One region of the Paenibacillus sp. FSL P2-0121 genome, then DNA from elsewhere that is predicted to be linked to it. Evidence: riboswitches for the same ligand, from Rfam matches in the RefSeq annotation. Region 1 holds a riboswitch; the other holds the start of a gene.
The links. A riboswitch is a leader RNA that binds a small molecule or an ion and turns the genes downstream of it on or off. The one in region 1 is predicted to bind S-adenosylmethionine.
Positions count from the first base shown of each region.

Region 2: linked by a shared signal. The riboswitch ahead of MKY54_RS26000 (methionine ABC transporter ATP-binding protein) and the one ahead of metA (homoserine O-succinyltransferase) in region 1 are both predicted to bind S-adenosylmethionine.

Region 1 is NZ_CP150245.1:2,044,447-2,047,867, forward strand. It holds gene MKY54_RS08925 (HRDC domain-containing protein) at 1-215, shown strand, start outside; gene corA (magnesium/cobalt transporter CorA) at 302-1,237, opposite strand; SAM riboswitch class I at 1,635-1,764, shown strand; gene metA (homoserine O-succinyltransferase) at 1,880-2,800, shown strand; gene MKY54_RS08940 (PLP-dependent transferase) at 2,837-3,421, shown strand, end outside.
Region 2 is NZ_CP150245.1:5,895,908-5,899,328, forward strand. It holds gene MKY54_RS25990 (MetQ/NlpA family ABC transporter substrate-binding protein) at 1-391, opposite strand, end outside; gene MKY54_RS25995 (methionine ABC transporter permease) at 449-1,108, opposite strand; gene MKY54_RS26000 (methionine ABC transporter ATP-binding protein) at 1,108-2,124, opposite strand; SAM riboswitch class I at 2,227-2,362, opposite strand; gene MKY54_RS26005 (Cthe_2314 family HEPN domain-containing protein) at 2,465-3,199, opposite strand; gene MKY54_RS26010 (heme A synthase) at 3,355-3,421, opposite strand, start outside.

The DNA.
Region 1 (3,421 bases):
AACTGAAAAATGTGCCGCAGAATGAGCAGGAGGCGATATGGAATGCCTATGCAGAGGTAGGAGATCTTTTTCTAAAGCCAGTGCTGCATAAGGTGTATGGGGAGGATTTTTCAGCAGCAGAAGGGCTGGATAGCTATTATGAACGTCTGCGGCTGATCCGCATTCGTTTCCGGCGGGAGCAAGCCACTAAAGTGGGCATGGCGACCAGTTTCTAGTAGCTTTTTATCATATCAAAAAGACGAAGGCTTCCTTACACCATAGGGTTAAAGGGCCTTCGTCTTGCCTATTCGTCCGTTTATTTTCATAGCCATTCTTTCTTGCGGAATACATACAGCATCCCACAGCCTAACGTCAACATTAGACCTATAACGGCAAAATAACCGTATTTCGTATGCAATTCCGGCATATGATCAAAGTTCATCCCATAGATTCCGGTAATTACGGTCAAAGGCATGAATATCGTTGTAATCGCGGTAAATACTCTCATAATTTCATTGGCGCGGTTGGCGATACTGGATTGGTAGGCCTCACGTAAGTTGCCCATGAGATCGCGGTACGTCTCAAAGGTTTCGGATATTTTAACTGCATTTTCATAAATGTCGCTAAAGTATTTCTGCAGCTGATCATCAATCAGACGGAGATCTTTTTTATTCAGGGTATTGATAACCTCTTTCTGTGGTCCCAGCATCTTCTTTAACCATAAGATCTCACTTCGCAGACCGATAATCTCACTCAGATGAGATTTCTTGGTATGCATTAGAATATCCTCTTCAAGCTTCTCAATCCGGGCTTCAATTCGGTCACCTACGGAGAAATAATTATCTACGACAAGGTCGATAAGCAGGTAAAGGAATTGGTCGGGTTCGCTAACCTCTTGTTCCCATAACATGGGCTTCAGGACGCGTAGCTCGTGAATCTTTTGTTTCGTTACAGTAATAATATAATGTCTGCCCAAGAATATATTGAGCGCCCGCAGGAAGATTTCCTCATCATCAAAGCGGATGCTGTTTACAACAATAAAGTAATGACTTTCGTATATTTCGATCTTTGGACGTTGATCCTCTTCACTAAGGCAATCCTCAACAGCGAGATCATGCAGGTTGAACAGGGGCTGAAGCAGCTCCAAATCCTCCACATCTGCATCAATCCAATAGAACCCTTCTGTTGGGGGTGTCAATGTTTCATCAATTTCATCAATAGGTGTAAAAACCCCTGCATTCACCAGCCGGATTTTCATCTGATTCCACTCCTTCTATCCCCGGGTCTTCACCAGGGACTGCTAATTAAGCACAGAGAAAAAATCAGCTTGGCCGGCGTTACAATCAATAAAAGAGGCCGAATGACGATTCGAGGGCATGAAGAAGAACTGCTCCCGCCGCCGGCAAGCTGATGATTATCCTGTGTGGTTGCTCATTCTGTACACTTAATTGCGAGCTCGGGTCGCCTTCCATTCTTCTTCTCACCTCTTCTTTTCGTTCAGGTATGAAATACTTGTCTAGTATAACAACGGAGTATGCCTCTTTCAAGCAAATTTATTGTTACTTTGAGGCTACTTCAGCATTGTATGGACTTGACGAAAAGGAGGTTCATGATTTAAAGTAAATTTTAAAGAAGTTTAAACTGAATACAGCTAAATCTTATCAAGAGCAGGTGGAGGGACTAGCCCTATGAAACCCGGCAACCGGCGTGTGAACGCACGGTGCTAATTCTTGCGGAACTTTGCTGACGACTAACCCTCGTCCAAAAGTTTCTGGCAGATGAGAGAGGCGCATATGACTGTAGATATGACCTTTCTCGTTTTCCGAGAAAGGTCTTTTTATTGTCCAGAAAGCCGCGATGTGACAACATAACCTAAATACAGTTAAGGAGTGGAAAGACAATGCCAATTAAAATTCCCGACAGTTTACCAGCAAAAGAAATACTATCCGGTGAAAATATTTTTGTGATGGATGATAGTTTGGCTTTCCATCAGGATATCCGTCCACTAAGGATTGCTATTCTGAATCTCATGCCGACTAAAGAAACGACGGAGACTCAATTGCTGCGTTTAATAGGAAATTCACCGCTACAGGTTGACGTTACCTTGCTGCATCCACGCTCACATACTTCTAAGAATACTTCTGCTGAGCATTTGAGAAGCTTTTACAAAACTTTTGACGAGATCAGCCACCGCCGTTTGGATGGTCTTATTGTTACAGGAGCACCCGTAGAGCAAATGGAGTTTGAGGAAGTATCCTATTGGGAAGAGCTAAAAGAGATTTTTGAATGGAGCAAGGATAATGTGACCTCGACCATGCATATCTGTTGGGCGGCGCAGGCAGGGTTGTATCATCATTTTGGTGTTCGTAAAGTAGCTTTGCCTGAAAAATGTTTTGGAGTATTCTCCCATACGATTAATCAAAATAACATTAAATTGCTGCGCGGCTTTGACGAGGTATTCCATGTACCGCATTCCCGTCATACCGATGTCTCCCGCGAAGATATTGAGAGCAATCCAGATCTGCAGATTCTGGCGGAATCCGAAGAAGCTGGTATGTATCTAGTAGCTACGACCGACGGCAAACAAATATTTGTGACCGGACATTCCGAATACGATCCATTATCCTTGAAATGGGAATATGATCGTGATTTGGAGAGGGGCATGGAGATGGCCTTGCCGAAACACTATTTCCCTAAAGATGATCCAGAACGAACACCTCCTGCAGTGTGGCGTGCACATGCCAACTTATTATTCTCTAATTGGCTCAATTACTATGTATATCAAGAGACACCTTACGATATCGACCCGATTGTTTATTAAGATCAGCGCTACATTACAATTTAGGAGGCATTTATCATGGACGACAAACTTAGGATTGAAAGTAGACTGGCACAAATAGGTTCACAAGAAGATCCGGCTACCGGAGCCATTAATTTTCCTATCTATAATGCTACGGCATTCCGTCACCCGAAGCTTGGGCAGAGCACAGGTTTCGATTATAGCCGTACCAAAAGTCCAACCCGTTCCGTACTAGAGAATGCGGCTGCGGAATTGGAGTCTGGTGATGCAGGTTTTGCCTGTAGTTCTGGGATGGCAGCTATTCAAACCATATTTACCCTGTTTGGGCAAGGCGATCACTTGATCGTTTCGCTGGATCTTTACGGCGGGACCTATCGTTTGTTGGAACGAATTATGTCCAAGTTTGGAATCACTGCTTCCTATGTAGATACGAATGATTTGGATGCGCTTGAGGCTTCACGCCTTCCAAATACGAAGGCGATATTTATTGAAACGCCAACGAATCCTTTGATGATGGTTACGGATATTGCAGCAGTAGCTACTTGGGCCCGTCATCATGGGCTGCTCACAATTGTAGACAATACACTGCTGACTCCATTTTTCCAGCGTCCTCTGGAATTAGGTGCAGACATTGTAGTCCAT
Region 2 (3,421 bases), 3.1 Mb from region 1:
CAACGTGAACGGATGCAACAGAGACCAGGTCGGTTTTATTATTTTTGTTTTGGTCATCCAGATACGGTTGGTGTTGGAAAAAGTTAGCGTCTAACTCCTTCTCATCAAGCTGCACGTTAGGTTGAATATAGTCAGTGAATTCTTTGATTTCAAGTGTAATTCCATCTTTTTCAAGCAATGGAGCAATAGCCTTCAAAATTTCAGCATGAGGAACAGGTGAGGCACCAATCACCAATTTTACTGGATCTTTAGTAGGTTCACTTGTTGCTTCTGCGTTTGGTGCTGTTGTAGCAGCCGAGCTCCCAGCATTATTAGATGCATTGTTGTTACCGCAAGCCGCAAGCACCGCAACCAGTGTCAGGCTAAAAAATGTAAGTAGTACTTTTTTCATTGTAAATCCCCCTCTAATCTATATTTTGTATTGAATAAGGATATATATGGATGTACCTTATTTCCGTGTGTAATGTTTTACGAGTCGGTCACCGGCCATTTGTAGCAATTGCACCAGTACGACAATAAATATTATAGAAACAATCATAATCTCCGTCTCATAGCGGTGGTAGCCGTAACGAATCGCCAAGTCACCTAATCCGCCGCCCCCAACCATACCAGCCATTGCTGTATAGGAGACCAGTGTAACCAGTGTGATCGTAACTCCAGCGAGCAGGCCTGGACGAGCTTCTGGCAAAAGAACACGCATAACGATTTGGTTCGTCGATGCTCCCATACCTTGTGCGGCTTCGATGACTCCGCGGTCTACCTCTCTTAACGACGTCTCTACCAAGCGGGCAAAAAACGGAGCTGCACCAATCACCAGAGGTGGAATCGTACCGAGTACACCAATGGAGGTTCCAACAACGGCTTTGCTGAAAGGAATTAGAGCCACCATCAAAATGATAAAGGGTACGGAACGTAGAATATTTACAAGTAATGATAAGACCGAGTAAGTTACTCTGATTACTATACTATTCGATTTCCCCCATAAATACAATAGAATTCCGAGTGGTAAACCAAGAATAATTGTGAACAATCCGGAAAAAAATATCATTTTTATAGTAGCAACCGTAGCATCCATCATTTCTTGCCAATTTAGATCTGCAAAATTCATTACGAAATCACCTCCACATCAAGGCCTTGAGCAATTAGCCTGGAGATCGTTACAGCAATCGCCTCAGCTGGCCCTTCGAACCGCACAATCATCTGTCCATAAGGCACATCTTTAATCGTTGAAATGGTACCATGTAAGATTGCAAAGCTTACACCCGTATCACGCACGACATCGGATAGTGCCGAGCCGTAAGTTTTTTCTCCGAAAAAAGTAATTTTGACAGCTTGAGAGTTATCCCCGGCAGCAGCATCAAGCGCCACTCGAAGAGGTCCTTCATTCTGTGTCTCACTGCGGATGAAATCGCGTGTAACCTCATGCTGCGGCTTGAGAAATACCTCTGTAACTTTGCCTTGCTCAACAATCCCACCACCATGAATGACCGCGACACGGTCGCAGATGCTCTGGATTACATGCATTTCATGTGTGATCAGCACAATGGTCAAATGGAATCTTTTATTAATATCGAGCAGCAGCTTAAGAATGGAATCTGTTGTCTGGGGATCAAGCGCAGAAGTGGCCTCGTCACACAGCAGCACATCAGGGTCACTGGCTAGTGCCCGGGCGATGCCGACCCGCTGCTTTTGTCCTCCAGATAACTGAGAAGGAAACTTATCTTTATGTTCTTCAAGCCCAACTAGAGCGAGCAGGTCTTTGACTTTTGTATCAATAGCTGTTCTCGACGTACCTGCAAGGCGCAGTGGAAAGGCAATATTATCGTACACGGTCGCTGAAGACAGCAAATTGAAATGTTGAAAAATCATCCCAATCTTGCGCCGCTGTTCCTGCAGCTGACCTTGGTTAAGACTGGTTAGCTCAACACCGTCTACCCAGACCTCTCCTTCTGTCGGACGTTCCAACAGATTAATGCAACGGATCAATGTACTTTTCCCGGCTCCAGAGTGGCCGATGACTCCGAATATTTCACCTTTCTCGATGGACAGATTCAATCCAGAAAGTGCTGTTGCCGCATTACTCCCTTTTCCATAAACCTTTGTTATCCCTTTTAGATTAATCAACTCTCGTCGCCCCCCCTTTATACTTCACTTATTCTATACAAAAAAACCTCCAACGATCGATGCAGATCGCAAGAGGCTCTGTGGGTTTATTAAGACAATGCCTTCTCATCTGCCAACGACCGCAACCTGCGCCATTGTAGGAATTAGCACCATGACATTTGTACAACGCTTCCCGCGCTGGATACAAATCGGTTGCCGGGCTTCATCGGGCCTATCCCTCCGCCGCTCTCGATAAGATAAAGTTATGAAATTATATTTTTTCTGAAATCGTACATACTTTAATGCAAGCATAAGTATAGTGAGTTTATCTATTTTTGTCAAAAGGAAATATATTGAACAATTACGATTTTATGCTCTTTACCTTGCTTATTTCCTTACGCAGCTGTTCATTGCTGTAGCTGAATGCCGCGATTAATGTCTTACAGTTCATTTCGAGCGATTGTTTTAAATCCTCAAGATGGCTATCCAGATCCTCGAGCTGAATTTTGTCATGCAGACCTTGGTGCCGCTGCCACAAATCATCCTGCATTTCGGAATTCATATAATGAATTTCAGCATTTCTGCGCTTGCGTAAATTCTCCAATGGATCGCGGTAGGAGTTCTTAATCTCTTCCAGTTGATCCGCTAATGCAGGATGCACATTCAATAATTGAAGCTGACGCAGCACTGTAAAGTAAGAAAAGTGCGTTTTTAATTTGGATGTTTTGAGATCATAAAAATGATTCAGTACCGTCCCAAGCTTGTCCAGAAGAGAGAAAACCCGGATAAAGCCATCTTTATAAAAATAAACATAACGTGCATAATCGCCCTGTTCCACCGGTGTCATATCATCCATATAACCCGCAATCACTAATTTCCGGTAAAAAGCGGCCGCGAACCAACTTTGCTCCAGTTCATCCAGAGAGGAAATCAGCCCACGTGTCCAAATCTCCAGCTTGCGGTATTCATGGTCATTATCCTCATGGGCACTCATTTCCTTGCGCAGCAATGCTGCAAAAGTGGCCATATTCTCCATCGCATCAGCCAACACACCGCTGTTCTTTCGAGGCGGCTCTCCAAGTAATACCCGCAGCATATCCCAGTCCTCCTAAAGTTTTGTTCAGCGTCTGCTTCCATGGACTGCTTCGTACAAAACTCGCGACGTAAGCATCGGCCAATCAGCTCCACGATATACCGATTTCCACTTTATTATTCCGCGGGTGAAGCACCTCTATCCACGGAGGGAATGTTCTACCAAGGCGGTGGAATCATTGGGCTCGTTACATTTTTTCCAGACACGACACTACTCGAGCGATTT